4 regions of the Paenibacillus sp. OAE614 genome follow, and region 3 is predicted to be linked to each of the others. Evidence: riboswitches for the same ligand, from Rfam matches in the RefSeq annotation. Region 3 holds a riboswitch; each other region holds the start of a gene.
What was found. Region 3 has a riboswitch for thiamine pyrophosphate ahead of tenA (thiaminase II). Riboswitches for the same ligand answer to the same signal wherever they lie in the genome.

Region 1 (7,698 bases), 2.6 Mb from region 3:
TCAGACCGGTCAGCATCATGAGCGACGTATGGTTTTAACCCCACTCGTTAACCTTTTTTATGAACTTCATCACACATGATATAAATGATGTCTAAGAGCAGCGCGGGATGCCAGCCCGCCGCTGCTTTTTTGTACGCGCATCATTAGATTGGAATTGCCTATAGTACCGGTTACGCGGAGAACGCAGTTCTTGGTTGCGCTCTCCCCCGGCCTGCCGGCTTATGGTATGCTGTGGGAGCAAGGTGTTAAGCAGAGGATGGAGGATAGCGAAATGAATGAAGCATTCGGAGCAAATTCGGAGGACAGCCTGCGCCTCCTGCTGGTTCAGGCGGAGCAGGTGCTGATGTCCGCCCTGGAGAAGTTTGGCATTAAGGAGGAACAAGCGGAATTTGTTCAAATTTCAGACCATATTACGTACCGGGTGAGCGCGCGGTCAGGCGGTAAATTTTTGCTGCGGATCCATCCGGTGTCGGCCGACGTACCGGCCATCCGTTCGGAAATGATGTGGCTGAATTGGCTTTCTTCCCAAGGCCTGCCGGTTCCGGAGGGCGTAGCGGACCAGGAAGGGAATACCGTGGCGATTTGCGAGGCGGACCGGAGCCAGGGCTGGCCGGTGACGCTGCTGCGCTGGATCGAAGGGGAGCAGGCGGAGGGCGGCCTCGATGACAGGCAGGTGTACCGGATGGGCGTGCTTATGGCCAGGCTCCATCAGGCTGCGCAGAGCTTTGTTCCGCCGGAAGGGTTCGTCAGACCCGAATGGGGGGCTGCGAGCCTGACAGAAGATATGCAGCGGCTGGAACGGCGGCACCGCGCCTTTCTGAGTTCCGATGAATGGGAGCTTTATGTACAAGCGGCGGACCTAATCAAAGGGCGGATCGCCGCATGGCCTCCGGGCCCTTCCCGGTACGGTATGATCCATGCGGATCTCCACGAAGGGAACGTTGTATTCAAGGACGGGGAACCTTGCCCTATCGATTTTGGCCGCTGCGGGTTCGGTTATTATGCATACGACTTGGCGCAGGCGCTCATCGGTCTGTACCCGGCACAGCGGAGCATGCTGCTGGACGGGTACGAAAGCATGCGACTTCTTCCGAAGGAGAGCGTGTCCATGCTGGAAACCTTTTTCCTGCAGGCGGTCCTGGAGAATCAGGCGTTTCACGCCGGCAATCCGCAGGAAATTCCGTCGCTGAAGGAACAGAAGGGGTATATTCTGTCCGCGATCCGCAGCTACTTGGCGGAAGAGCCGTTTTTGTTTCCGGCGAAATAACATCTGAACGGGGAGTGGAGCGCAATTGGGAGGACATGATGAGCGGCCGGTCGCGCTGGTCACGGGCGGTTCCAGCGGCTTTGGGCTGCTGGCCAGCGTGGAGCTGGCTGCCTCCGGTTACACGGTTTTTGCCGGCATGCGAAGGCCGGAAGCGAGCGGGGAGCTGATGGACGCTGCGCAGACGGCGGGGGTCAGACAGCATATTCACGTGGTTAGGCTAGATGTGACGGACGGGGGACAGGTGCTTGAGGCCGTATCGGGCATCCTGAAATCCCACGGACGCATTGACGTGCTTGTGAACAATGCAGGCACCGCATACGGAGGAATGATCGAGGAGATTCCGATGGACGTGTGGAAGGCGCAGCTGGAAACGAATTTCTTCGGGATGGTTGCGGTCACCCAGGCCGTTCTTCCCGCGATGAGGGAGGCCCATCAGGGAACAATCATTCAGATCAGCAGCGTCAGCGGGGCTGTCGGGTTTCCCGGCTTTGGTCCCTATGTCTCGTCAAAGTTTGCTGTAGAGGGATTTAGCGAATGTCTTGCCCTGGAAATGCGACCATTCGGCGTCGATGTCGTGGTGGTGGAGCCGGGTTCGTACGGAACGGCCATATGGGACAAAGGATTTGCGCAGATGAGCGCCGCCGAGCGGTCACCCTACGAGCGGATGCTGAGCCAGGTGATGGCCTTTTCCCGTGACAACGCCGACCAGCGCGGCGATCCGGCCGATGTGGCCCGGCTGATCGCGAGAATCGCGCGTATGAATAAACCTGCATTCCGCTATGCGCTGCCTGTTGGCACACGCTGGACGATTAAGGCCAAGCAGCTGCTTCCGGACCGGTGGTTTCAGCGGATTATGCTCGCGCTCCTAAGCAAAAAAGGCTGAGCCGGATTCGCTTCCGGTTCAGCCTTTATGCGGGTGCAGCTGACCGAGCAGCTGGCCCATGCGGACATGATCTCCGGTCCGGAGGTCTGTCCGCGGGGTGAACGCGCCGTCCTGGATCAGCAGCACGACGGTCGAACCGAACTCAAAATAGGCGAGCGGATCGCCGTTACGCCAGGAATTGGCGGTTTCGTCGTCGTAGCGGATGCTGCTGACATTCATGGCGCCGACTTTGACGACCGCGACTTCTCCCAGGGCTCCCTTGATATACGTTATCAGCCTCTCATTGCGGCACAGCACGGATTTCATCTGGGTCATGCCAAAATCATTGACCGGGTAGCATCGTCCCTTGATATGCTCGCTCTCCACCTTCACGCCTGTGATGGGAGAGTGGATCCGGTGATAGTCGGTAGGGCTGAGGTACAGCACAAAGACATAGCCATGTTTATATAACTCCAGGTGGGGAGAGAAATTAAGCAGCTCCGCCACCGAATAATCCTGCCCTTTCACGTTCAGAATCGTGCCTGAGGTGATTTCACCCATTGCGGTGATCTTGGCGTCGACGGGGCTCGTGAGTACGTGCTCGCCTTCGTGAATTGGACGCATGCCGGGCTTCAGCCGCCGTGAAAAAAATTCGTTGAGCGTGCGGTATTCATAGATTTCTTTCTCCGCTTCATGCGCCGGGATCTGATAGCTTTTGATAAACGTAGGGATGACCCCTCTGCTGAGCCGGCTGTGCGAGAAGCGTCCCATCATGGAAGAGAGCCACTTTCGCGAGGAGAGCTCTGTCATGAGCCGCAGTAATTTCTTTGTCATGCCTAATCTCCCTTCCATACGTGCCTGTAGCACTCTGAATATATTGACATAGAACGGCTATCAAATCAATATGCAACAAATGCTGGAAACCGCCCCGGAGAAAAATGGTATTGCCAATCCTTCGAGGATCATGTATTTTGGAATCAATACGGGCCCGAGCCGACTCATCGAGGCGAGGTGCCTGTTACACGGAATCGAACCCAAGCATCTCATCGCTTTGGACGGCGATGGCTCCGGGACCAGGAGGCGGCGATGCCGCGCCTTGCGTTCATCTGTGTACATATGGGAATACGGGAGCTCGAGCGAATCGGGCTGAGAGTGCAGCTAATGAACCGCTGCTGACCGGGAATCTGATCTGGATAATGCCAGCGTAGAGAATTCAAGTCCTTTTATGGGCTTATTTGACGATCTCCCTCGCTTATCCAGGGGGTTTTTTTATTGCCCAATTTTGGAAAAAGAAAGGATGTTGTCAAATGAACAGCAGTACGATGCAGATGGATCGGCCGAAGGGGCTGAAGCTCAGCGACCTGCTCGTGACGATTCTGCTATCCCTCGTGATCGGGGTGGTGTACCATTTTTGGGGTTCGGTGAACGACTTGTTCAAGCCGCTGTTTTTCCAAGCGGATGAGCTGTTGTACGGCATGTGGTTCCTCGCTTCGACACTTGCCGCGCTGCTGATCCGCAAGCCCGGCGTAGCCCTCCTGGCCGAGGTTGCCGCGGCTCACGTAGAAATTCTGTTCGGCAGTGAATGGGGCCTTCAGCTGGCGATTTACGGCGTGGCGCAAGGTCTTGCCGCGGAGCTGATCTTCGCCCTGTTCCGTTACCGCAAATTCTCCATGGGGGTAGCGGCGCTGGCCGGTATGGCTTCGGGATTGGGATCATTCCTGGTGGATGTGTACTACGGCTACGTCACGGACTATACGACATGGATGATCGTGTTCAAGTACGTGATGCGGTTAATCAGCTCGGCGGTACTCGCAGGGTACCTGGCGTATGCCCTGACCAAAGCTTTGGAAGCAACCGGAGTAACCCAGCTGCTCCGGCCGGTGACAGCCAAGGATTATGAAGCGCTCGATCATGACTGAGGCTAACCGGGGAGCCGCGACGATGCAGCATCCGGCGGTGGATGAGACGGGTCAAGGAGCGGATCAAAGGGCGGATCAAGGGAGCGGGCAAATTGCCGTTTCGGTAACGGACCTGCGCCTGAAGTTTCCGGGTGAGAAGGCGTTCGTGTTCAAGGATGTTTCCCTGTCCGTGCCAGCCGGGGAAAAGGTGCTTCTGCTCGGCCCAAGCGGATGCGGGAAATCGACGCTGCTGCAGGTGCTCGGCGGGTTGATTCCGGCGGTCATCGACGTTCCGCTCAAATATGCGGACATCCGGAAGCCCCGCTCGTGCGGGTATGTATTTCAGGACCCGGATACCCAGTTCTGCATGCCGTATGTCGATGAGGAGCTGGCGTTTGTGCTGGAGAACCGCCAAGTAGCCAGGGAGGATATGGTGCCGCGGATGCGGGAGGCGCTCGGGCGGGTCGGCCTGGACCTCGAAGAGCTGCACACTCCGATTGAACGGCTGTCCCTTGGGATGAAGCAGCGGCTCGCGCTCGCTTCGGTCCTTCTGCTGGAACCGGAAGTGCTCCTGCTGGATGAGCCCTCGGCGCTGCTGGACCCCGAGGGGAGACAGCAAATTTGGGAGGCGGTTCGCGGTGTATCGGCCGGACGGACCGTGCTGATCGTCGAGCACCGGATCGAAGAAATCGTGAACTGGGTCGACCGGATCGTTCTGTTCGCGCCGGACGGAAGCATTCTGGCCGACGGCAAGCCGGCAGAAATCTTCACGGCGTACCGCCGGACCCTTCAGGAAAATGGCATTTGGTATCCCGGCGTTTGGGAGGATTATATCCGTCACCGGGATACATGGAACAGCGGCCTAGTGCAATCCCCGCAGCAAGGCGCGGACTTGGCGGCGCCGGTCCTCTCCTTGCGGGGGTTTGTCGGTCTCCGCGGAGATGCGCCGGCGATCATGGTGGAAGAGGCGGAGGTATATGCCGGCGATTTTGTCGCCGTTGTCGGTCCTAACGGGGCGGGGAAAAGCTCCTTGCTGCTGAGCCTGATGCAGCTTCTTCCGACAGCCGGCAGCTACGTGCTGGAAGGCAGGCTGCTGCAGGGAAGGGGCAGGAAGCGGACCTGCCCTTCGGACCGGATCGGGTTCGTGTTTCAGAACCCGGAGTTTCAGTTTGTTGCCCAGACAGTACTGGAGGAGACGGCCTATTCCCTTCACATGCAGGGCGGTATGTCGCGGGCTGAGGTGGAGCGTAAAGCCGAAGACTGCCTTAAGACGTTTCATTTGCACGGCTTGGAGAACCGGCACCCGTATCAGCTCTCGACCGGACAGAAACGCAGGCTGAGCGTTGCCACCGCGGCGGTGCGCCGTCAGGCGGTGCTGCTGCTGGATGAACCGACGTTCGGGCAGGATGCCCGCAACGCCTTTGCCATCCTGGAATACTGCGAAGCGCTTCGCCGCAGCGGCACGGCGATCGTTATGGTGACGCATGAGCGAGAAATCGCTGAGCTGGCCGCTACCCAGGTATGGGAAATCCAAGGCGGAAGCCTGACGGCGATAAAGCCCGGGAGGCGGAGGCTTGAAGGAGATGGCGCAGCTTCGGATGCGCAGGAGGAGGTGAGCGGATGAACCGGTTTTTGACTCCGAGCCGTCATACCTGGCTGCACCGGGCGAATCCCTCGCTGAAGCTCGCCGTGCTGATCATGTTGTTTATCGTTACGATTCAGACGCGAAGCATTGATTTTGCCGTCTATCAGGCAGCGGTCTACATCGCCCTCCTGTTTCTGCTCAGCGGTTATCCGGCATGGAAGGTGGCGCTGCTCGTTCTCTCCTTCAGCCTCGTATTCGTCTCTTCATCCCTGACGATGATCCTATTCGGGAAAGGGGATCACGTCTGGTGGCAGTGGGGGCTGTTCCGCGTATCCGAGGAAAGCTTCTACCGCGGGCTGCACCTGGGATTCCGGGCGATTGCTTTTGCGGCAGAAGGACTGCTCTTCGTCATGACCACGCCGTCCGTCAAGCTGTTCTATTCGCTGATGCAAAATTTTCGCCTTCCCCCCAAATTCGCTTACAGCTTCATGGCGTCGATCCGGCTGCTGTCCATCGTATGGGAGGAGTTTCTCATCCGCAGGCAGGCGCTGCGGATCCGCGGCGTACGGACAGGCCGGGGGCCGAGTGGCCTCCTTCAGCATGTCCGGCTGTATGCGGTGCCGCTGCTGTCGCAGAGCATCCGCCGGGCGCACCGCGTAGCTGTGGCGATGGGAGCGAAGCAGTTCAGCGGGTCGGGGCGCAGAACGTACTATTATCCGTCGGCTTTCAGCAGGTATGACGGGCTGGCGGTTCTCATGTTCGTCATTGCCCTAGCGGCGGCGTACTATGCGGCCGCTGCCCTTCCCTGGTTCGGCATCGAAGATGTCAGGTACCATGGACAAGGTTAAGCCGTATAATAGCTATTAGCCGATGCAGAAAAAACCGGAAAAGCGGCATGACACATTTTCGGTCTTTCGTTTAAGCATCTTTTTGTCCGGCATCCGTTGTTTTCCCGGTTTCCCGTTCTGCGTTTTTACCTGCTTTATCGGATTTCCGGAGGTTTGCACACTTTATGACAGACTAACCCGAGATCCGGCTCAAAGTCCTGTGCCGGCGTGCTGCCGATTTACCAGGTACCGGGCATAGGCCATGGGCTCACGATATGTTTTTTTCCAATACTGGGGCATATTGGCGTTTCGGAAGCCGTAACGCTGATCCCGTCCGTTGCATTCAATAAAATACGGCTTGCCGCCCTTGGTGACGCCGATATCCAGGCCAAGGTCCGCCGCAAAAGGCAAATGCTGCTCCAGCTGCCGGGCCACGCCGAAGGCGAGCTGATGTACGCTATCCGATATTCTGTCCGCAGATAACCCCGGCAGGCTTTCGGCCAGAATTCGTTCGGCCGGGAAGGCCTTGCCGCCTTGAGCGACATTGGAGACGAACATTCGGGATGCGGCGACTTTGGCGTACATTCCCGTCAGGCTCCAGCTGCCGCTGATGCCTCGCTGGATGGAGACGCGAAGGTCATAAGGCCGCTGTTTATATTCCGCCAGTGCGATGCGTTCCTGGACAAGAAAGGGCGCCTGGGAGATCCGGCGCAGCAGGATGCCCGGAAGTTGTTGTCTATTCAAGCGAACCGTCGTCCATCCCAGGGATCGCCCGGTTCGGGCATAAGTAAGATACCAATGCTGGCCGTGGGCGTGAAGGCGCATAATTCCTCTGCCGACGCTGCCGACGCAAGGCTTTAATATCAGATCACGATATCGCCGCATCATTTCCTGGACAGAGGAAGGGGCGGCGATCGTCGTATCGGGAAGATGCTGCGAAAGCAGCGGGTTACTTTCGAGCAAGTGATGAATTTCATCTTTCCCGTACCGATTGTTGGCGTTGAATATCATATATCCGCCGTCTATAAGACGTTGAATTCTATTTTTTGATCGTCCGTCAAAGTAGATGGCCCGGTTATGAATGACCCTTGGCAGCGGAAGCCTGGTGTAAACGTATTTCCCCTCTCTCAGAACAAACGCCGAACATTCATGGCGTTCAATATCGATATCCTGTAGTTTCATATAGCACGGCCTCAAGCCGAACATCCGGGCCGCCTCTTCATAATTGATGAGGGATTCCGCTCCCGTCTTTCCGCCGG
Region 2 (7,698 bases), 1.8 Mb from region 3:
ATCCGGATACCGAGGGATTCCGACATCTCCTGTACCCACGCACCGGTGCTGATCAGCAGCTGGTCCGCTTCAAACTGCTCGCCACTCTGCGCCCTCAGTGCAACCCGCTCGCGCCATTCAGCCAGCTCGATCCGGCCAAGATGCTCATGAATCTGCACGCCGGAGGCCAGGCAGGCCCGCTTGACCGCTTCCGTCAAATCCGGGGCATACACATGGCTCTCCACCGGTGTCCGCAGGGCGGCAACTGCCTCGCGGGTCAGTCCCGGCTCGGCATCGAACAGCGCGCTCCCCGTTAATATTTCGCCACCGGAACCCCAGCTCCGCTGCCATTCCAGCCGGCTCTCCAGCGCCAGCAAATCCGCCTCATGCCTCGCGACGTACAAACTGCCGGTTTCGGCATATTCGAAGGAGACGCCGGAGATGTCCTTCACCGCCTGCTGCCACTGCGGATACAGCGACAAGCTCTCGCGGCACAACCGGAAGAACTCGTCCGGGGACTCTACGTTCTCCGAATACGGAGCGAGCATTCCTGCCGCCGCACCGGAGGCCTGCCCGCCGCAGGGACCCTTTTCGAGCAGCGTGACGTTCAGGCCGCGGCGGCGCAGCTCCAGCGCGCAGGATAATCCGATAATGCCGCCTCCCATGACGATGATGTCTCCGCTCATCGTTACAGCCCCCTGTCCATCCTTTTTTATTCGATGACGAGCGATTCCAGGCCGCTGCTGGCCGAAGCATATTTCTTCTTCGGAATCCGCCCGGACAAGTAAGCCAAACGCCCGGCCTCAACCGCCAGCCTCATCGACCGGGCCATCATCACGGGATCTTTGGCTTTGGCCACCGGGGTATTCATCAGAATGCCGGAGACTCCCAGCTCCATCGCGAGCGCCACGTCGCTGGCCGTCCCCAGCCCCGCATCTACGATGACAGGGACCGACAGCTCTTCCACGATCAATCCGAGATGGTACGGATTCAGAATGCCGAGGCCGGTCCCGATAGGCGCTGCGCCGGGCATAACCGCGGCTGCCCCGGCCTCCTCCAGCTTTTTGCAGATCACCGGATCGTCGGAGATATACGGCAGTACCGTAAATCCTTCCTTGACCAATATTTCCGTTGCTTTTAACGTTTCTATCGGATCGGGCAGGAGCGTGCGCTTATTGGCGCTAATCTCCACCTTAACCCAGTCGCTGAGTCCCGAAGCCCGCGCCAGGCGGGCAATCCGGACAGCCTCATCAGCCGTTGTCGCCCCGGAGGTGTTGGGAAGATAGATGTATTTCTGGGGCTCCACATGCTGCAGAATCGAGTCATCCTCCACCGAATCGAGATGGATCCGGCGGATAGCGAACGTCAGCACCTCGGTCCCCGAAGCCTTGATCGCCTCCATCTGCACATATGGATCGGGGAACAGCCCGGTCCCCAAAAACAACCGCGACGACAGTTCCTGTCCGCCAACCTGCCAATTATCTCTGCTCATTTTCCCCCTCAACCTCCCGCTACGAAATGGACCAGCTCCAGCTTCATTCCAGGTACAACCGGAGTCGTCTCCCACTGCTCGATCTTCAGCACCTGTCCGTCCGCTTCCACCATGACCGGCCTGCCGGACAGCCCCAGCAGGCGGAGGACATCGGCTACCGTCTCGGCCGCCAGCTCCCGCTTTGTTCCGTTAATGACCAGTTCCATCCGCTGCTCCTCCTCTACCTTCAAGCTTGTGAATGAACGCCCGGCATACCGCTTCCGGGTCAGGGCTGCCGACGATTTCGCTCACCGCGCAGACGCGGCTCGCACCGGCCCGGATCACTTCGTCCACGTTGCCCAGCTTGATGCCGCCAATCGCCACAAACGGGATCTGGATGGCCCCGGCGACTTCCCGAATATACGAGAGGCCGACCGGATCCACCACATCGGCTTTCGTAGCCGTCGCATAGATTGGCCCAACGCCGATATAATCCGCCCCTTCCGCTTCGGCGAGCTGAGCTTCCGAAATCGCATGGGTGGATATGCCGATGATCTTGGAGCCGACAAGCTTCCTGGCTTCCGCGATCGGCATATCGCCTTGACCGAGGTGAATTCCGTCCGCGTCCACCTCCATCGCAATATCAACGTGATCGTTCACGATAAAAGGGACACCGTAGCGGCGGGTCAGCTCCCGCAGCTCCGCCGCCTTGCGCAGCAGCTCTTCCCTTCCGCTTGTTTTGTCGCGGAATTGAACGATGTCCGCGCCTCCCCTAATGGCTTGCTCCATCACGTCCACCAGCCGGCGTCCCGGATGGAACGTCTCGCCGGTAATCGCATACAGACGAAAATCGACCATGACTGCTTCTCCTCTCTTCCCTTTGCCTTTCCCTCCATTTCATGCCGGCTTCTATCATCGCGAAGGGTAAGCCCTCATCTTGCGAAAGCGCCCTCTTACCCGGTTAACACAAAAAAACCATTCGAGAAATACACGAATGGCACCGCAATTCGAATGATATTCTCTACGCCAGCATTACCTGGATCAGATTAACGGTCCGCAGCATAAGGCTGCCATCTCAGCCGGACTTCATCCAGCACCCGCATTCCTATTTAATTTCACAACCACTATAGCCCAAACTGCTGACTTTTGGCAATAGCCAGAGTGAGATCACCGGCATCGGAACACCTATCTCATCCATAGGAGCGATTCTCGCAAAATTTCATATATTTGGGTGCGGCAAACTTCTTATTTTATCTCTTGCGTCATCACATATCGTCCCCGCCCGTGAATATAAATGTTTAACAAGCCAAAGTTTGTGCTGAGTATGGGAACATGGGAGGTGCCTGAACATGCCATCAGACGATCATTCGCTGTTTGTGGTGTCCAAGGAGGACTGGTCACTGCACCGGAAAGGGTACCAGGATCAGGTCCGCCATCAGGAGAAGGTTAAGGAAATCATCAAGCAGAACCTGCCCGACCTGATCACAGAAGAAAACATCGTGATGTCGGACGGTAAGCAAATCATCAAGGTACCCATCCGGAGCCTCGATGAATACCGTTTCATTTATAACTACCAGAAGCAAAAGCATGTCGGCCAGGGAGACGGCGACAGCCAGGTGGGAGACGTGCTGGGCAGGGATCCGGTGCAAAAGCCGGGTCAAGGCGAAAAAGCCGGCGACCAGCCTGGCCAGGACATTATGGAAGCCGAGATCAGCCTCGAGGACTTGGAGAACATGCTGTTCGACCAGCTGGAGCTGCCGAATATGAAACCGAAAGAGCAGCAGGAAGTCGAAACCGAATCGATCACGTTCAACGACATCCGCAAAAAAGGCATGCAGTCCAACATCGACAAGAAGCGGACGATCCTGGAAAATCTGCGGCGCAACGCCACCAGCGGCAAGCCGGGAATTCACCATATCAGCCCCGACGATCTGCGTTACAAAACGTGGGAGGATGTCGTCGTTCCCCATTCCAGCGCGGTCATCATTGCGATGATGGATACGTCCGGGTCGATGGGCACGTTTGAGAAATACTGTGCACGCAGCTTCTTCTTCTGGATGACCCGCTTCCTGCGCCGCCAATACGAAAAGGTCGACATCGTCTTTGTGGCTCACCATACGGAGGCCAAAGAAGTCACCGAAGAGGATTTCTTTACCCGGGGCGAAAGCGGGGGCACGATCTGCTCGTCCGCCTACCAGAAAGCGCTGGAAATCATCGACCGGCGCTACCCGCCCGCCAAGTACAATATTTATCCGTTCCATTTCTCGGACGGCGACAACTTGACTTCCGATAACGAACGCTGCGTGCGGCTGATCGGCGAGCTGCTCAAAGTCAGCAACATGTTCGGCTATGGAGAAGTCAACCAGTACAACCGGAGCAGCACGCTGATGTCCGCGTACCGAAATATCAAGCTCGACCAGTTCATGTATTACGTCATCAAGGAAAAGGGCGAGGTCTACCAGGCGCTGCGTACGTTCTTTAAAAAGCAGGAAGGCGCATTGACCTAAACCGAAGGACCGTCTCTGGAACGCAAAATTATGGCATATAAAAAGGTCGTTGTCCCGTTACGCTGAGTAACCGACAACGACCTTTTTGCATGGCCGGGTGACCTCTATATAGCATGACCCTCGATTTGCGGCCTTTTTCCCACTGTCGACTGATCCTGACTCCTGCCAGACTCCTCACCGACGGCATGCTCCTCATTGCCAGCGTGCTCCTTACTGCTGCCAAGTTCTTCACTCCCGCTAGGCCCCGCATGCACGACGTGCATGTTTCGTACTTCCGCTAGGCTTCTTCCGCCTGCAGACGGTCCCGAACCTCCATCAAGGCAAAGCCAAGCAGGTTCTTCCCTTTCCACAGCAGCGGGTTAAGGACTGCCTCGTCGTCCGCGGCCAACCCCACGCCCCAGATCGAATCCACCGGACTCGCCTCTACCAGCACCCGCTGCCCGGTGCCCAGCAGAAATTGCTTCAAATCGTCGTTTTGGGAAAACTTCGCTTCGTTTCCTCGGACCACAATGGAGTACCCGTCCCGGTCCCATACGGCCGGATCGATTCCTCTCACCTTCCGCCCCAGATCTTTAGCCTGCTTCGGATGCTTGGCTGCGAGAATCTGCTCCCTGATCTCTTCGTCACCGAACAGTCTGGCTTTCTCGGCCATCATATAATGCTCGGCACTTGCATATTCCACGCCGTCCACGGTAAACTTCGCTTCCCACCACTGGCTGAAGCAGCTCTTCGTAATAGATCCATCCGCCGCGGGCTGGTGCCCCCAGAAAAAAACATATTTCAGCTTGGCCCCTTTCCGGAATGCCTTTCGGAGTTCTTCCAAGGTATACATCCAATTTCCCCCTTTATAAGAGCATCCCGTGTACTTAAGCCCTACAATCTTAAGGCCTGTGACCCGCATGCCCGTTGATCACCGCCTCAGGCATCCAGGCTGGCCGATCCCTTGCGGTACGCTGCTCGTTCGCCTCCAGGCTCAAGCGGAATATCCCATGGCGCCTTCCGGGAAGCGAAGGTCCCCATCCCCAGAAGCGTCTGTCCGCGAGTCATGATATAGACTACATTTGCAAACTGCTCCTCCGGTTTCCAAAAGCGGCTGGCGGCCATAAATGCGATTAAATACTCTTCCCAGCTGCGGTAATGCTGCTGCACATACCCGGCCGCTTCCAATTTGATGGCCCAAGCCTCTTCCTTCGTCAAATATCCGTAAGCGAGCCCAACCCGGCTCAAGAAAATCGCCCATCCGCCCCCGAAGGCGGCTATTTCTCCGGCGGGCAGCTGTGGCAGAAACGTCTGAACTACGCTCATCCGGGCATATTCCGGATGATCTTTGGACGCCTCCATCCAGTTTTGCCGTGCCTGTTCCGGCATCGCCGACAGTTCGACGTGCAGGGCATTATAATCGTCACGGTTCCCGTCCTCCAGCAGCCAGCGAATCCGGGTCTTTAAGGACTCGGCGTCCTTGATGTCCCAGAGCCGCAGCCCCTTTTTCAAAACCCGGTTCCCGAGGTAACGCTCAAATTTCAAAAACTCGTACGGCACATAATAATAAGCCAGCACGCTGTCGATGCATACGCTGGAGAGACTGCGGAAGTACAGCTCCAGCTGTTTGATTTGCTTCTTCTTGTAATCGCTGCGCATGTCGTCCTCCATCCTCTAGGTTGATAGCACCCGGTGTGCTCTTAATGTTCTGTATAAATACCACAGCAGAATGGCCACGAACACCCCCGTGACGATAACGGGCACGTCAAAAAACAACTGCAGCACGATATACACAAAAATATAAAGCCAAGTTAACCGAAGAAATAAAAAACCGTCGAATATAATATTGTTTTTGACCACCTTGCGGTGCTCGGCCGGGTCGATCTTCCCCTGATCGTAGTGATGCTTATTTGCGGTAGACGACCAGTACATCAGGGTGCTCATATGCCGATTGTTTATGTCAAAAGAACGCTTCATCCGTTCCTTGGCCTCCGATATCCGTCCCATCGCGGTGAGGCACCGTCCCGCCAAACAGAGTGCATCCTGATCGTCCGGATGGGCAGCCAAAATTCGCTCGCAATCCAAAAGCGCCTCTTCATACTGCTGATCATCGTATCGAAGCTGTGCCGCGTACCGGTAAGCCTCCAGATCATCCGGCTGCAGCAGGATCGCATGGCCGAAACATTCCAGCGCTTCCTGCCGGTCGCCCGCGGCCAGGTTATATTTTCCCAACAGCAGCTGCAGATCCAGGTCGTCCGCAAACCACGCCGAAGCTTCGGCCAAGCACGCTTCCGCTTCTTCCAGCTCGCCTTCCATCAGCATATCCAGCGCAGACTCCCGCAGATCCAAAAATCTTTCAATGTCCGCGGCATCCCCTACAGGAGCGTTAGCGAGCGAGTCATAACGCAGCTCCCGTGATCCGTCCAGCTGCTGCAGGATGTATTCGGCAAAATATGTTGGATACCGCTCCCGCAGTTCTTCGGGATCTTCCGTAAAGTAAAACGTGCCGTCCAGCAGTTGCCAAACGTCTCGCGGGAGATGCCTGCAGGACATCAGAAAGGACACGAACGCATGCTGCAGCTCCGGCCCGCGTTCGACGTCCCATACGATATCCTCGTTCAGCAGCCGCTCCCACGACTCCACCCGAATCCGGGCCGGAAAGTCGTCGTACAGTTCCTCGGCCTGATGAATCCACAGGCTGACCGGATCTGCGCTTGCCGTGGATTGGAATATTTCATTTGAATATGTGGTTTGTGCAATAGGCGCGCCATGTTGATCAACTTCCCCTTTGGTATCCTCCGGTGGGTAGATCGGCATGGAAAGCTCGTCCTCATCCGTCTCGCGTACCGTTGTCTTGACCTCTTTGGCGAACTTGGATGCCGCCTCATAAGCTTCCCGAAGCTGCTGATAGCCCTCGGGATCGTCCTCGGGATGATGCTGCTTCAGCTTGGCGGCATAAGCTTTCTTGATGATGCGCAGCTCCGTGGTCCGCTCGATCCCGAGCCTTTCCCAGATGTTCATGTGAAGCTCATCCACCTTTCCAGCTGTTCCAATCGATCCTTGAATGCCTCGGCAGCTTTTTTGATTTCGCGGTCATCCTGGGTATGCAGTGCCTTTTCGAACTGTCCGATATAGGCAGCGATCACTTCCCGGCTCTCGCCCAGCGCCTCTTCGTACAGCCGCTCGCCCCTGGCCAGCAGCAGCCGGTTTTCCGCCCGGTCTCTCGGGTGAATTTTGATATCCTGAAGCTCCAGCAGCCGCGCCTCGATCTCTTCCTTCGTCATGCTGCCGGCGTTCTTCTCGATGACGGCGCGCTTCTTCTCTCCGGTTGCAACGCTGGTCACCTCGACCTCCAAAATCCCGTTAATGTCATAGGTATAACGGACGTCAATCTTCTGTTCGCCGGCAGGGGCCGGCGGCACCTTAATGTGGATCTCGCCGAGCTTGATGTTGTTCTCGACACGCCGGCTCTCGCCCTGATAAATATCAACGGTTAACCGCCGCTGGTTGTCAGACACCGTGCAGAGCCGCTCAATCCGGCTGACCGGGATCGGCGTGTTGCGCTCGATGATCGGGAAGAAATGCCCCGATGAGAATCCCCCTTTGCCCAGTTCCTGCACAATGCTGGTACCCAGAGTATACGGGCACACGTCGGTAAGGATCATCTCGTTCAGCGCCTCATTCCGCTCCTTCAGCGCCGACTGGATGGCCGCACCGACGGCAACCGTCTCATCCGGATTGATGTCGCTGTACGGCATGCGC
Region 3 (7,698 bases):
CCAAAGCGGCGATCCGCTGCAATGTGAAGGAATACTTGCTGAAGCCGATCGTTCGTGACGAGCTGTTCCGGACGCTGCGGCGCCTTGACGAAGAGCGCATCCGCAAGGGGGAAATTGCCGATCAGCTGCGCGGAACGAAGGCGTTGAAGGAAAATTATGCGGTGAGCCGGCTGCAGTATTTGTTTTTACAGGAAGGCATGGACGAGCACGCCATTCGGGATGTGGTCCTTCAGGCGGGACTGGATTGGCTGGATACGGGCGGATACGCCGCGCTGGTCCTCGTTCCGGAACGCTACCGGGAAGCCGGCTGGGACGAATTCACCACTTATGTTGACCAGATGATCGGCTGGCTGCCGAGTGAACGTTATATCCGTTTTTACGACAAAGACGGCAAACTCGTGATGTTTACTGACACCGCTGCTCCGTTCAACCGGCTGGGAGAGGAAATCATCCGCCAGTCGTCCAGCGCCATCCGGGCCGGCATCAGCGAACGGATGGCGGGAGCAGGGGAGGTGAAGAAAGCTTACCAGCAGGCCGGCCGGGCGTTGAAGTACTTTTTGTTCCAAAACATGCCGGGACTCATTCGGAGCACTGAACTGTCCGGCAAACGGACGGATTACCGCATCCCGCTGGAAGACATCCGGAAGACGGCCAATCTGCTCGGATTGGATCGGGATGCCGAGCTGAGCCGGCTGCTGCAGCATATTTTCGATATCCGAACGATTCTTCAATATGATATCGGGTATCTGGAAGGGATCAGCCATGCTTTTAACGAGCATGTATTCGATCAGGTGTTTCAAACCTATGGCGAGGAATCCGTCGACATTTTAAAACTTCACAAGCAGGTGGGGAATCTGTACAACTTCAACCATTTTCATGATTATTTCCATAGTTTGGAGAGCCTGCTCTTCCTGCTGAGCGATTATGTGAAACGGATGCGGTCGATGCATTTTGACCAGAGCGAGATTCAGCGGGCCATCGTCTATATCGAGGAGCATTTTCATGAAAACTTGAATATGGCTGTCGTGTCCAATCATGTCTCATTGAATTATTCGTATTTCAGCCAAGCTTTCAAGGAGTATACGGGGGAGACGTTCGTGAGCTACTTGCGGAAGCTGCGGATCCGTAAGGCCAAGGAACTGCTCGGCAGCACGGACCTGAAAGTGTACGAAATCAGCGAGCGGGCCGGGTTTGAGAACGTGAAGCATTTTACCAAGGTCTTTAAGGAAATGGAGGGCGTTGCGCCGCTCGAATACCGCTCGCAGCAGGAGGCGCTAAGGCGGAGGTGAACAAAGGGCCGGTTAGACGGCTCCTGGCTTTCTTTTATGTGTTGGTTTGAAAACCGGAAAACGAGGCGAATAAAAAAGGTAACGGGCAGCAGGGAAATTAGACGATGTCGGCGAACATATATTCCTATCATGATTATCTTTAGGAGGAGTGTATGTGAATCTGGACAGCGTTCCTAACCAAGCAGCATATGAGCCATTGGATGAAGTCGTCCGAAAGGCACGCACCGATTACGGTGCGTCAGCTTCATCCGTTCTGGTCATACATAACGACAGGATCGTCTATGAGCAATATCATGGATTTCATCATCATAAAGGAGGAGCGGTTCCCGTTACGAAGTCCTCCATGTTCAACATTTACTCCACCCGAAAAACGTATATCTCCTGTGCAATGGCTATGGCGGCGCTGGACAACGGAGTACCGATCTCCACCCCTGTTGCAGAAGTGTTGAGCGATTACCCCGGTGAAGATTTGGGGCAGCTGACATTATGCGATTTGGCGACTGCTTCCGGCCCTAAATTTTTTCATGATATGCAATGGGAAAGGGAAGGGATTCAAGGGCAGGTAGTGAGAGCCTTGTCAGGGAAGTCTATTGCGGCGTTTCTGGAAGAGCGCGTTTTAAAGCCGCTCAGCTGCAAGGAAACCATATGGGCTACCGCGCCAACAGCCAGTCTTGTCTGCGACTATGCAACGAATCCAGCCTATGCAACGAATCCAGCCTATGCTACGGTTCGTCTGGAATCCCATGAAGGGCATGAAAGAAACATGTATACGAGCACTAGGGATTTGGCCAAGTGGGGGTACCTGCATTTGAAACGGGGAAGCGCGGGAGGTCGTCAGCTGATTTCTGCGGCATTCTATCGTCTCAGCGACGAGTTGAAAGCGATGAATCCGAATCGCCGTATACTGGGGTGGTATCATCGCTCGGATTGGTTCTACGCTACCGGAGCGGCAGGATGCCATGTGGTTGTCTACCCGGAGCATCAGGCCGTGGGTGTCAGAATGCTCAACAAGTATACGAGCCGTTATGAAGACGACCAGAATCTTTTCAATAACGCCCTCCTGCAATGTCTGAAGCAGGCCGGTTCTACAGTCGTCCTGTAGCTAAAGGCCATTGCCCTTCAGGGCGTGAAACCAGCTGAAAGCAAATAAATCAAGCGTAAAAGGCTGCCGAGAGGCAGCCTTTTACCGTTACTGGACGAGCAATGAGGATTCGTGATGCTAAGCATTCAAACCAGGATTTAGGGATCATGATGTCGACCTCGGAGGCCACGGCGAGCCAATCCACGCTTCATCCCGTAAATGAGGAGATCAACCGCCGCACCGATGATGACTGCCATGACGATGGAGAGAAGATACGCTGGGAACCGTAAGGGGATAAAGTAACTGTTCGTTACGAAAGCGTGTTTATCGGACAGCCAGCCCGAATACACTGGGTCATGCAGCAAGGTTTCAAGCAAGGGATTTAGCCGGATCAGTATGATGTTGGCAAAGCCCTGTCCGGAGGCGTCCAGTATGCAGGTCAGGATCATACATAACGTGAGCCAAAAAGAAACGCTTTTTAACAAAGACATTCCCCGCCTTCAAACTTGTTCTTGTCATTTATAACGCATCCTGCCGCAACTAAGTTCTGCACAGCTTACATAAAGCTGGTTTATTTATATCCAACCTTTCTGTTGGTTGGTATAATATGGTGGAGAATAGAGTCTACGGAGGTGGTTGCATGAAAGAGAGGGTGCTCGAGGCTTATACCAAGCTCGCCAAGGACTATGAACTGCATACCGATTCGGACAGCGGCGCCAACGCATACTACGAGCGTCCGGCCATGCTGGAGCTGCTGCCAACGGATATGTCCGGACTTCATGTCCTTGATGCAGGCTGCGCCGCAGGATGGTATACCGAGCAGTTCGTTTCCCGGGGGGCATCGGTATCGGCGATCGATTTCAGCCCCGATATGGTGGAGGCGGCCAAACGGAGAGTTGGCAGTCAAGCGGAGATTCAAGTTCATGATCTAAATGAACCGCTGCCATACGGAGCCGAAAAGTTCGACTTGATTCTCAGTTCGCTAACGCTGCATTACATCGAAGACTGGGATCCTTTGTTCCGTGAGTTTCAGCGGGTATTGAAGCCTGGAGGAACGTTATTGTTTTCGGTGCATCATCCGTTTATGGACTTTACCGTTTTTAAGAGACCGGATTATTTTGTACGGGAGCTGCTTGTAGACCGGTGGACGAAGAAAGAGGCAGGCAGCGTTGAAGTGACGTTCTTCCGTAGACCCCTGCAGGAAATCGTCAATATGACGTCAAGCTGGTTTGTACTGGACCGGCTTGTCGAACCAAGGCCGGTTCCCGAGTTTCTGGAGCGGCTGCCGGAGTCGGCCGACTTCTACCAGCGGATTCTGCATCACCCGCATTTTTTAATTGTGAAAGCACACAAGCCGGAGTGAGAGGGGAAGAGTCGCCGAGGTAAGCAAATAAACAATCGGCATAATTTTTCTGAGAATGGCTTCATTCCAAAGGCCCTGACCGGCCCAAAACGGAGGGTTTGGCAATGATTGTGATCGACCTTATTTTTTTTCTAATGGAGCTGTGTGCACTGGCAGCCTTTTGCCTGTGGGGATTTAAACTGGATACCGCCTTGTGGATCCGTATCGTGGCAGGAATAGGTTCGCCGGTCGTAGTTGCTGTTTTTTGGGGAATGTATGTCGCACCGAAAGCGACCTTCCCGGTGACGCTTCCCGTCCGGGCTGTACTGCAGCTGATCGTATTCGGTCTGGCCGCGGCTGCGCTGTACGGATCGGGTTATCGAACGGCCGCTGTCATTTATGCTGCTGTCGTCATCGTCGAGATGATCCTTTCTTACGCGTTGAAAAGATAAACACTTGAAGGTGGAAGGAGATCCGCATAAGCGATCGACAAGCTTTTTCCCGGTATCCCGCCAGCAGCTTTTTTTGTTTGACAACACCGGCAAACGGAGCTACATTTAATCATGAACTTGTAAAATATCATACGAAAATCCACTAGGGGAGCTGCGGAGGCAGCTGAGACAAGTGATCGCTTGGACCCTTTGAACCTGATCCGGTTAATACCGGCGGAGGGAAGTGGAGCAGGCCATTACATACGCAACTTTCTTGATGAGATACATTCAGGATGACACTGCAAATAGCGGCCGCTCCATTTCGGGGCGGCTTTTTTGTGTTGGCTTCCCCGCGCTCGAACATGCGATTTTCGTCAAAATTAATGGAGGTGCATTATCATGGCCCGGTTTACCGAAGAATTGAGACATGCGGCAGATCCCATTTATCAAGCGATCTTAAAGCATCCGTTTGTACGGGGGATTGCGGAAGGTACCTTGTCCAAGGAGCAGCTGATTCACTATGTGAAGCAGGATTTTGAATACCTGAATGCCTACATCAGGATCTATGGCATTGCCATATCCCGATGCGATTGCCGGCAGACGACCGCGCTTTTTAACGAACAGATTTCGTTTATTTTGAACAGCGAAACGCATCCCCACCAAAACTTTTGTGATGTCGCCGGTGTTGCATATGAGGAACTGCAAGGCTATCCGCTGGCTCCATCGGCTAATCATTACATCCGGCATATGCTGAACGTCGCCCATGAGGGGGGACTTGAGGATATTGTAGCTGCGCTGTTACCTTGCCCGTGGACCTATACGGAAATCGGCCAACGTCTGCTGGAGGAAGTCCAACCGGAGAAATCCCATCCGTTTTATGAATGGATGCACTTTTACGGAGACCGTGAAAGCGGCGTAACGGTACAGCTGCGGCGGCTGCTCGACGAATGGGTGGAAGGCCTGGCTCCCGCAAGAAAAAAACGGCTGATGGAGCATTTTCTGACCAGCTGTCAGCTGGAGTACATGTTCTGGGATATGGCGTTTACGCTTGAGGATTGGCCGGTTTCCCTGGCTGCAGCGGAAGGGGTGGAACGATGACCGCCGATATGTTCCCGTCCGGACTTATCCAGCTTCCTTTACGGATAAAAGAGCAGCGTCCGCTCATTCACAACATGACGAATGTGGTCGTGACCAACTTTACGGCCAACGGCCTGCTTGCCCTTGGCGCCTCTCCGGTTATGGCCTATGCCAAAGAGGAGGTGGCCGATATGGCTCGGGTCGCCCAAGCCGTCGTCCTGAATCTCGGAACGCTGAACAGCGAATTGGTGGAAGCGGCGATCATCGCCGGCCGATCGGCAAATGATCATGGCGTTCCGGTGTTCCTGGACCCCGTCGGCGCGGGAGCGACCGCATTTCGCACGGAGGCTGCGCTGCGAATTTTGCGCGAGGTGCGCGTGTCGCTGGTTCGGGGCAACGCAGCGGAGGTTGCCTATCTCATTGGTGAATCCGGCGCGATTAAAGGCGTCGACGCAGGTGAAGCCGGGGAGTCCGCTCCCGCAGACTTGGCGGCACGGGCGGCGCACCGTCTGGGGACTCTCGTCGCCATTACCGGGCAAGAAGATGTGATCACCGACGGAACGAGAGGATACTTGATCCGGGGCGGACATCCGATGCTGACCCAAGTCACCGGGACCGGCTGCTTGCTGACATCGGTGATCGCCGCTTTTGGAGCGGTCGAATCCGATCTGCTGTCCGCTGGCGCGGCCGCCTTGGCGTACTACGGTGAAGCGGCCGTTCGGGCTTTTGAGTGGGCCGGCATTGAGGGGCCGGGAAGCTTCCAAATCGCTTTCCTCGACGCGTTGTCTGTAATGGACCGGCATCCTTTGGAGGAAGGAACCATTACGGCTCTTCTGGAGTCGGCAGGAAGGGGATTTGTACAATGAGCATCCCGAAAGCTTTGACGGTAGCCGGTTCTGACAGCGGCGGCGGGGCAGGCATCCAGGCGGATATCAAAACGTTCCAGGAGCTTGGCGTATTCGGTATGTCCGCGATTACAGCCATTACAGTTCAAAACACACTCGGGGTACAAGGCGTATATCCGCTTCCCGCGGCTGCGGCAGCCGAACAAATGGATGCCGTGGGCACCGACCTCGGCGTGGATGCGGTAAAAACCGGTATGCTGTTCAGCGCGGATATTATAGAGGCTGTCGCAGGACGCATTGCCGCATTTGGTTGGAGGAACGTGGTCGTCGACCCGGTTATGGTCGCCAAAGGCGGCGCACGGCTGCTGCAGCAGGACGCGGTAGATGCGCTGAAGAACCAGCTGCTGCCGCTGGCAGCTGTCGTCACGCCCAACATTCCGGAGGCGGAAGTGCTCGCGGGGATGGCGATCCGGTCGATGGAGGAACGCTGCGAGGCGGCCTACCGCATCGCGGCTTACGGTCCGGAGATGGTTGTGATCAAGGGCGGACATGACGAATCGTCTGATAAGGCGGTTGATCTAACTTTCGACGGAAAATCCTTCTCGACCCTGGAAGGAAGTCGGATTGACACCCGTCATACGCATGGAACGGGATGCACCTTCTCGGCTGCGATCGCCGCTGAGCTGGCTAAAGGGAACCCGGTCAACGAGGCCGTACGGACGGCCCGTGAATTCATTCAGGCGGCCATCGAGAACGCGCTCGGTATTGGCGGCGGGAGCGGTCCGACGAATCATTGGGCCTACCGCAGCCAAAAGGAAGGGGCGGCAAGATAGAGGCAGCCGATACCGGCCTGCTTCACAAGCGATTAGCACCTGTCTATATAGACAGGTTTTTTTCTTGGCGCTGGCTTCCTTAAGTGGTCGTCGATAGATGGTTTTTTGCACCGAGCTTCGGTTAGGCTTTGTCCAATTTTTAGTGTTACAATGGTAGAACGATTCCAACGCTAGAAAGGATGTTAACGAAATTGGACCAACTCCTCATCCGTACTCATAATGGCCTGATTCAAGGATATGTTCAGAACGGCGTCCGGACCTGGAAGGCGATTCCTTATGCCGAGCCCCCCGTCGGCGGGCGGCGTTTTCGGAAACCGCTTCCTGCACGCCCGTGGGCAGGCGTTAGATCCGGGGACATGACGGTACCGCTTGCCCCGCAGCGCGTCAACCCTACGGGTGGCGCTTTTAGACTGAAACGGGATCAGATCCCGCAGTCCGAGGACTGCCTGTACGTCAATGTGTGGGCCCCTGATGAGCCGGCATCGCAGCCGCTTCCGGTCATGGTGTGGATTCATGGCGGCGCCTTCGTGACGGGCGGCGGCGGACTGCCCATTTATGACGGCTCCGAGCTGGCGCGCCGGGGAGGCGCGATTGTCGTCAGCCTCAGCTACCGGCTGGGTCCTCTCGGTTTTACGCATTTTTCCCCATTTTCCGGAGAGTCCGAAGACGGTTATGTAAGCAACGCCGGTCTGTTGGACCAAATCGAAGCGCTGCGCTGGGTGAAGCACAACATCGCCGGTTTCGGCGGAGATCCTCAGCAGGTGACCGTATTTGGTGAGTCGGCGGGAAGTATGAGCATT
Region 4 (7,698 bases), 3.9 Mb from region 3:
GAGCAGGTTTGGCAAGCGATTACGGATCCGGTCAAGACGTCAAAATTTTGGCACCATTGCGCCTTCCGTTCCGATTGGCAAATCGAGTCCCCATTCGAACTATGGAACGGGGAAGAGAAGAGGGCGGAAGGAATCATTCTCGACATTGATCCTCCGAGTAAACTCGTGATGAGTTGGCGGTATGTTGCGTTTCCGGGGGCGAAACACGAGCCCCCGATACGCATTACGTGGGAGATCGGTTCACATGAAGACCTTATGGGCGTAACCCTCGTCACCGTTGTGCATGATGAACTGGACCAAGCCGCTGAAACCGCAAAAATTGTTGAAAGGGGATTTCCGATCGTGCTTTCAGGCTTAAAGACGCTGCTTGAAACCGGAGAGGCACTCGTTGGCGGATAACACCCGAAGATAGGTGAAATTGAATTTGGAGAGGGAAAAGAAAAAGGCCTGTCCGTAGCGGGCAGACCCTTTTTTGATTTAGCGCGGAAGGCCGTAAAAACGGCAGGCATTGGCATGCAGCAGCGCCCTGGCTTCCGGCAGGGGGACGCCACAAATGCTGCTCCATACCGAGGCCACCTCTGCGGTCATGTTGGGATGGGTCATCTGACCGGCGAACGGCCCTTCGAACGGCCAAGGCCCGTCGGTCTCGGTCATCACCTGGGAGGCGGGATACCGTCGCGCGAGCTCCTGGATTTCCGCCTCATAGGCGATATCCGGCGTAAACGAGACGTAATATCCGCTATCCGCCATGCGCCGCACGGTGTCCGCCGATCCTTTGAACCAGTGGAAATGGGCGCGGGAGACGCCGTGCTTTTCCAGCAGATCGCAGGCGATATCCGCATCCTCGTACACGGCATGCAGCACGATCGGCTTGTTATGGTCCCGGGCAAAACGGACGAAGCGCTCAAGCAGCGCCTCGTACGGCCCGTTATCCCATGGAAGTCCGGCTTCGGCAGCCTCCAGCCGCGAGTAGTACGGCAGGCCGACTTCGCCGACGGCGACCATGTCATCCACATGCTCCGCCATCCAGCCGAAGAGCGCGTCGATCTCGCGGTCAGCAGGGAGCGGCTGCTCGGGATGGAAGCCGAAGGCGGGATAGACCTGCCCGGGCCAAGCCTGGGCAAGCCTCAGATTGGCTTGGCTCGATACCCAATCCATGGACACGCCGATGACGGCTGCGACGCCTGCATCTTTCAGACTCCCGAGCAGCGCCTGCGTCTCGTGCTCCTTATAAGTATCGAGATGAATATGGGCATCGATCAAGGGCGCGAGCGGCGGCAGGTTCGCCTCCGACGGCGATGCGGATGCCGCTGCTGCCCGGTCGAGGACCATCTCTTGGCCTATTGCGGGGTTTACTTCGCTGTGGTTGCTACTCATTGGCGTGAACCTCCTTGCTGTGCAGCCTGCATTTTTCGCTGCTCCTCGCGCATCCATTCGCTCAGCTGACGCTTCAGCTGCAGAAACTCGGGAGCCTCCGTCACTTCCTCGCGCCGCGGGCGCGGAAACGGCACGTCGATGGCGTGCAGCACCGCGGCCGGCCGGCTCGAGAAGACGTAAATGCGGCTCGAGAGCAGCAGCGCCTCCTCAATGTTGTGCGTAATGAAGAGAACCGAGCGGCGGTTCTCTTCCCAAATGTCGAGCAGCCAGCGCTGCATGTCGCTGCGGGTCAGCGCATCGAGCGCGCTGAACGGCTCGTCCAGGCACATCAGCTCCTGCGGGCTGAGCAGCGCGCGGAGAAAGGCCACCCGCTGCTGCATGCCGCCCGACAGCGTATGCGGATGCGCCTTCTCAAAGCCGGCCAGGCCGACTTTGGCGAGCCAGCGCCGCGCGTCCTCACGGGCCTCACGGCTGACGGGGCCGTGCACCTCCTGGGCCAGCAGCACATTGTCCTCGATCGTCCGCCAAGGAAACAGGGCGGGCTGCTGCGGCATGTAGCTGATATGCCCCTGCTGCCCAGTCACCTCGGCGCCGTTCATCCGGACGGTGCCGGCATCCGGGCGGGTCAGCCCGCCGATCACGTGCAGCAGCGTACTCTTGCCGCTTCCCGACGGTCCGATGATGGACACGAATTCGCCTTGGCCCACGGTCAGCGAGATGTCGCTGAGTACCGGCAGCGTCCGGCGCTTCTCTTTGAAGCTTTTGCTGACGGAGACGATCTCCAGCGCGGGCGCGGTTTTTTTATTCATCACGGTATTTCTCCTTTCCGGCCAGGCCCGCTAGCCCTGCTTCGGCTTCCAGCGGACGAACCATTTTTCGAGCAGCGCAATCAGCCCGAACATCAGCAGGCTCAGCACGACGATGATCATGATCGCCACGAACATGCGGTCGGTGCGGTAGCCCGATTTTTGCAGCATCATATAATAGCCGATGCCCTTGTCGGCCCCCAGCCACTCGGCGATAATCGCACCCATGACACTGTAGGTGGCGGCGATTTTAATGCCGGAGAAGATGGAAGGGAGCGCGTGGGGCAGCTCCAGCTTGGCGAAGATTTGGCCTTTGCCCGCCCCGACCATGCGCATGTAGTTCATCATGACGGGATCGGTCTGCTTCAAGCCGCCCAGGGCGGCGACCGCCACCGGGAAAAAGCAGACGAGCGTGATGACGATCAGCTTGGGCAGGAGGCCGAAGCCGAACCAGATCATCAGCAGGGGGGCGAGGGCGATGGTCGGGATATTTTGGCTTAGAATGAGCAGCGGATACAGCGCCTGCTTCAAAAACGGAATCAAATGCAGAATCAGTGCGATGACCAACCCGATGGCGGTTCCGATGGCGAAGCCGAATACGGTCAGCTTCAGCGTGGCCCACACATGCTCCCACAAGCCGCCGGAAGCGGCCGCGGCTTCCCGGGCGATGTCGCTCGGCGCAGGCAAAATCCATTGTTCAATATGGAACAGGGAGGTCAGCAGCTGCCACACGAGCAAAAAGAAGATGACCGCCACGAGGGGCGGCCATACGTTTTTCCACCAGCTTCTCATGGACGGTACTTCTCCGTCAGTTTGTCCATGCTGATTCCGCCGGGATTATGGGCGATTTTGACCTGGGAGATGATACTTGGGCTGCCTGCGGCAACCAGAGCTTCATGCATTTTGCGCACGACGTCCAGCAGCTCCTCCAGCTCGCCCTCCATCGTCGTTTCCAGCGGATGAACCTCATGTTTCACGCCGGACTGCTGAATGACCTCAATGGCGCGGTCGACGTAGGCGTAAGAATCTTCGTTGCCCGGCGTCTTCGGGATTACCTGAATGCTTAACAGCGTATTGGCCATGCGAATCTACTTCCTCTCTTGATAAGATTACATGTATTTTAGGTTAGATGCGGCTTACTGTTCCGGCAAAAAGTCGTTCGTGTACGCGCTCTTTACGTCCAGAGGCTTGTCCAGCAGCTTGTGCTCGTACATCCAGTCGGAATAGCCCTTCCAGATTTGTTCCTTCTGCTCGCCCCAGCGGGCTGCGTCGTCCTGATATTTAGGACTTAACCATTTCTGGCTTTCGATCACCAGCTGCTTATCGAGGTCCGGCACGTCCTTCAGCAGCAGGTTAGCGGCTGCTTCCGGCTTGTCGATCGCGTATTGGTAGCCTTTGGCGGTCGCGCGCATAAACGCTTTAACCAGCTCAGGGTCGTCCTTGATCTGCTTCTCGTTCGTTACGAGAACCGGCGTGTAGTAGTCCAGCTTCTCGGAATAATCTTTGACATACAGCATGTCCAGCGGCTCGCCGCGCAGCTTCGCCTCGATACCGGTCCAGCCGTAGAAGATCCAGGCGAAATCGATGTCCCGCTTCACGGCGGTAAAATAATCGGCGTCGCCGATGTTGACGATTTTCACCTTCTTCACGTCCGCCTTGTCGATCTCCATGATGGAGCCCATAACGGCTTCTTCCACAGGGGAGCCCCAGCCGCCGTAGGTTTTACCTTCAAAATTTTTCGGCGTCTTGATTCCCCGGTCGACCGGCGCGGCAAAGCCCGACGTGTTGTGCTGGATGACCGCCGCAATCGAGACGAGCGGCACGCCCTGCGTGCGGGCCTGGGTCACGCTCTCCTGATAGCTTACGCCGAAAGGCACTTTGCCGGAAGCGACCATGGCGTCGGCGCCCGTGGAGCCCGGCTGCGCGATTTCGACATTCAATCCTTCCTCTTTATAGTAGCCCAGATCTTTGGCGACGTAGAGTCCGGTATGATTCGTGTTGGGCGTCCAGTCGAGGACGACTTTGACGTCCTTCAGCGGCTTCGCTGCGGTGTTGTCCTGGCCTGCCGTGGTGTCGGAAGCGGATGTTCCTTCTCCGCCGCCCGTATTGTTCTGGCTGCCGCCGCATCCGGCAAGCGCCAGTACGAGCATGCAGACCAGCAGCAGCAAGCCGATCGATTTGTTCTTCATGGCTTTTCTCTCTCCTTCGATATCCGGCCGTTCTATATTCTCTCTGTAGAAGCATCGACCGGTGATCCCCTCTCCCCGTTATATTTAGAATCGTAAGCCGATCTGAGTGACTGAATCATAAGCATTCGCAAGGCGTAATCCCGTTTTTCACTAGTATGAATGAAAAAAGCGCCCCGTAAACGGGACGCTTCATATGCGCAAGATCAGCACGGCTTGTATGCCGTGGCAAACGGTTTCCTACGCTGGCATTACCCAGATCAGGTTAAAAGGGTCAGTATCTTAAAGGGATACAATCTCAGCCGGCCAATTCCAGCACCCCGGATTCTATAAGGTTTTCGGGTTGTTTTCCTCCCATATTATAGTCCATCCCCATGGGGGTGTCCAGACATTCGCCCGATTCCAGATTATCTCTGGAAAAATTCGATCCATTCTTTTTCCGGACCATAGATAAAGAAATATTGGTATCCGTTCGGCAGGGTCACGATTTCCTGATCGATCAGCTCCACGCCGTCGAGCGCCTGAATCCGCTCGAATTCCTTCTGAATATCGTCGACATGGATCGCAAAATGGTGCACCGTGCCTTCGGCCGGCAGGTCGTAGCTGTAGCCTTGAATGAGCTCGATTTCCGTCTCGTTACTGCCCCCGAAGCCGAGAAACGCCAGCTGGAACACGCCGTTGGTGTGCGTCAGCCGGCCTTTCAGCTCCAGGCCCACGATCTCGGTATAAAATCGGATGGTTGACTCCAAATCCCGTACGACGATGCCGACATGATCCAAACGTTTATTAGCCATATGTATGAGCTCCTTTTCATAGTACTTATAAGTAATGGGTTTGCCCTAAATTAAGGCCATTATAGCATTTAAATCCGAGTTGTAAGGCAACTTTATGTAAATATCATTGTTTATAAATTATAGACTGTTTGGTGGCATCGTTAGGTATTGAAATAGTCAGGAACGGGGGAGAGGGTCCTGAAAAAAATAATTGCAGCATGGCTTTTCATGTGTATGTTGACAGCATGTACCGGGCCAACGTATGGCGGAGGGGACATAACGATACTCGATAAGCAGCTCATTGGTTCGACATATTGGATTGTCGCCGAGAAAACCCATAGTAAAGAAGAAGGACCAGTTAAAATTAAAGTCGATAATGAAAACACATGGAACTTGTTAGAGGTCGGAAGAACGTACCTATCGACATACTCATACAAGTCGTTGGACAAAGGAGCTAAACTGCTGAGTGTCCGCCATATAAATGAAGGGCAGTCAGCAAAGAAATAGAACCACTAAAAAAAGCCCGGGATGTCCATCAGACGATCCCAGGCTTTTTTTAGTTCCTGCGCTGCTGCTTCTTCTTCGCATAAAATTCGGCCGCCTTATGGCGGTTGCCGCAAGTGTCCATGCTGCACCAGCGCCGCTTGCCGCTCTTGGAGGTGTCCACAAAGTGCAGGATGCAGTCGTCATGCTCGCAGATCCGGATGCGGTCCGAAGATACGCTTGCCAGCGTCTCGAACAGGGAGCGGACGATGGGGTACAGCACGCCTTGGACGGCGGTTTGCCCGTAGGTGATGAGAAGGGGGGTGCCCTGCGCATCCCGCTCAGCCCGAAGCGCCACGTCTAACCGCGAAGCTTCGGCCTCCATGGCGGCGAATGCCTCATCCGACAAGGTGCCACCATGGTCCAGGTCTTCTAGGACGAGCCGGCACACGCCGCGCAGACGGAGCAGTTCGGGCAGCAGGTCTTCCCGCGTCACAGCTGAAGCTGCCCCTGCGGTATTGTTCAAGCCGTGCAATTCATTATCGTGGAGCCATTCGTCTAAATAACCTGGCTCCTCCAGCATATCCGTGACCCGGTGCTCCCGCATACGCACCGTATTGGCGAGATTGATCCACAGGGCGCCTCCCAGCACATTGCGGGAAGGGGATTTATCCATGATGCGTCATCCTTTATAGAGTAATCGTTTCCTTTGTGTTCAGGAATGCTATGTCCATTGTATCACCAACTGCAGCCCGCAGGCGATTTTGCCAATCGGGAGTCTGCAGGTATACAGGCGGATGGTGGATGGCGGTATGGTGGATCGGCACCAGCCGTTTGGTCCCGAGAACGCGTGCGGCCGCCGCCGCTTGTTCCGGAAGCAGCGTAATCGGCATGCCGCTGGGCGGCTGACGATCAGGACGTTCCAGAACGGCACCGTTCACCGGCAGGCATACCGCATCGAATGGGCCGTGGGCCGCGGCAATCTTCCACCAGTAGCCGTGCCACAGCGTATCTCCGCAGTGGAGCAGGCGGTGCTCGCCGTCGCTCAGCGCCCAGGCGATCTGCACGTCTCCGACCCCGTCGACGGAGTACGTGGCGGCTGCGCTCAGCGCACCGATTTGGAAGGCATCGCCGACGGAAGCACCGATTACGCGGTTGAGGCCGCTATTTTCGGCAAGGAGGACGCTCTCCTGCGGGAGGTACACGGGAATGTCAGCCCCGTAGGCATCGATGATGGCCTGGGGATCAAAGTGATCCGTATGCTCATGGGTGATCAGCACCGCATCTGCCGGGCCGTATTCGTTAAGCGGGAAGAGCGGTTCGTGAGACTGGCCGTATCTTTCCGGAAAATGATAAAGCGGGTCAATGACCACCGATGTGGCTCCTGCCGTCACTCGAATGCCTGCCCAGGGAAGCTTTTGAAGTTCCATGTCATCCATCTCCTTTGTATAACCTCTAAAATTTGTATTACAAGTTATAATTGGAGTATAACCGCATTTTTATAACCTGTAAATATATTTTTAAAGGTTATACGAAAATAAAAAAAGCGGACCGGCTGGCCCGCTTTTAATTTGAATGGCTTATTTTCCTGCACCTGACGACCCTTGCAGTCCGCTCTGGTGAACAAGCTTCCGCCGCTGCAGCTGGAAGGCCGCAAAGCTGAGCACGACCATGCCGGCGGTGAACACCGCGAGCATCCAAGCCGACTGGTTCACTTCCAGATGGTCCAGGCTCCAGCCCATGATAAGCGGCAGGATGGCTCCGCCGACGCCGCCGGAGGCGATCAAAATGCTGGGTGTCGATTCTTCGCTGCCCTGCAGCAGCTTGCTCGCAAATACGAGCGCAATCGAAAAGATCCCCGACATGAACAGCCCGAGCAGCAGGATGATCGCGAAAGCCGACCATACCTGGCCCATCAGCGGGAACACGATCAGCAGCACCAGGGTGATGAGGCAGCTGAACAGCACGTAGACCCGGTAATGAATCTTTTCGGCGACGACGCCGGCAAAGATCCGGCCGACGGACATCGCGATCCAGAAGCAGGTGACGCAGAGCGCCGCGGCGGCTTCCTTC

Region 1: linked by a shared signal. The riboswitch ahead of ABIE48_RS23715 (ECF transporter S component) and the one ahead of tenA (thiaminase II) in region 3 are both predicted to bind thiamine pyrophosphate.
Region 2: linked by a shared signal. The riboswitch ahead of thiE (thiamine phosphate synthase) and the one ahead of tenA (thiaminase II) in region 3 are both predicted to bind thiamine pyrophosphate.
Region 4: linked by a shared signal. The riboswitch ahead of ABIE48_RS29440 (ABC transporter substrate-binding protein) and the one ahead of tenA (thiaminase II) in region 3 are both predicted to bind thiamine pyrophosphate.

The regions. Positions count from the first base shown of each region.
Region 1 covers NZ_JBEPOD010000001.1:5,130,358-5,138,055, reverse strand. Annotated here, with positions in the region: gene ABIE48_RS23735 (hypothetical protein) at 1-38, shown strand, start outside; gene ABIE48_RS23730 (phosphotransferase enzyme family protein) at 272-1,267, shown strand; gene ABIE48_RS23725 (SDR family oxidoreductase) at 1,293-2,150, shown strand; gene asd (archaetidylserine decarboxylase) at 2,169-2,963, opposite strand; TPP riboswitch at 3,244-3,357, shown strand; gene ABIE48_RS23715 (ECF transporter S component) at 3,437-4,048, shown strand; gene ABIE48_RS23710 (ABC transporter ATP-binding protein) at 4,041-5,651, shown strand; gene ABIE48_RS23705 (energy-coupling factor transporter transmembrane component T family protein) at 5,648-6,460, shown strand; gene ABIE48_RS23700 (YheC/YheD family endospore coat-associated protein) at 6,650-7,698, opposite strand, start outside.
Region 2 covers NZ_JBEPOD010000001.1:698,160-705,857, reverse strand. Annotated here, with positions in the region: gene thiO (glycine oxidase ThiO) at 1-665, opposite strand, end outside; gene ABIE48_RS03685 (thiazole synthase) at 692-1,471, opposite strand; gene thiS (sulfur carrier protein ThiS) at 1,480-1,677, opposite strand; gene thiE (thiamine phosphate synthase) at 1,661-2,308, opposite strand; TPP riboswitch at 2,452-2,561, opposite strand; gene yhbH (sporulation protein YhbH) at 2,800-3,957, shown strand; gene ABIE48_RS03665 (riboflavin biosynthesis intermediates N-glycosidase) at 4,235-4,789, opposite strand; gene ABIE48_RS03660 (DUF1266 domain-containing protein) at 4,876-5,595, opposite strand; gene ABIE48_RS03655 (tetratricopeptide repeat protein) at 5,611-6,957, opposite strand; gene ABIE48_RS03650 (molecular chaperone HscC) at 6,954-7,698, opposite strand, start outside.
Region 3 covers NZ_JBEPOD010000001.1:2,512,918-2,520,615, forward strand. Annotated here, with positions in the region: gene ABIE48_RS11785 (response regulator transcription factor) at 1-1,289, shown strand, start outside; gene ABIE48_RS11790 (serine hydrolase domain-containing protein) at 1,444-2,391, shown strand; gene ABIE48_RS11795 (hypothetical protein) at 2,538-2,660, shown strand; gene ABIE48_RS11800 (class I SAM-dependent methyltransferase) at 3,011-3,733, shown strand; gene ABIE48_RS11805 (YrdB family protein) at 3,838-4,164, shown strand; TPP riboswitch at 4,299-4,403, shown strand; gene tenA (thiaminase II) at 4,543-5,241, shown strand; gene thiM (hydroxyethylthiazole kinase) at 5,238-6,086, shown strand; gene thiD (bifunctional hydroxymethylpyrimidine kinase/phosphomethylpyrimidine kinase) at 6,083-6,898, shown strand; gene ABIE48_RS11825 (carboxylesterase/lipase family protein) at 7,090-7,698, shown strand, end outside.
Region 4 covers NZ_JBEPOD010000001.1:6,401,724-6,409,421, reverse strand. Annotated here, with positions in the region: gene ABIE48_RS29465 (SRPBCC domain-containing protein) at 1-399, shown strand, start outside; gene ABIE48_RS29460 (TatD family hydrolase) at 478-1,332, opposite strand; gene ABIE48_RS29455 (ABC transporter ATP-binding protein) at 1,374-2,186, opposite strand; gene ABIE48_RS29450 (ABC transporter permease) at 2,217-2,975, opposite strand; gene ABIE48_RS29445 (thiamine-binding protein) at 2,972-3,265, opposite strand; gene ABIE48_RS29440 (ABC transporter substrate-binding protein) at 3,320-4,372, opposite strand; TPP riboswitch at 4,590-4,702, opposite strand; gene ABIE48_RS29435 (VOC family protein) at 4,777-5,163, opposite strand; gene ABIE48_RS29430 (CGNR zinc finger domain-containing protein) at 5,699-6,301, opposite strand; gene ABIE48_RS29425 (MBL fold metallo-hydrolase) at 6,315-7,055, opposite strand; gene ABIE48_RS29420 (MFS transporter) at 7,206-7,698, opposite strand, start outside.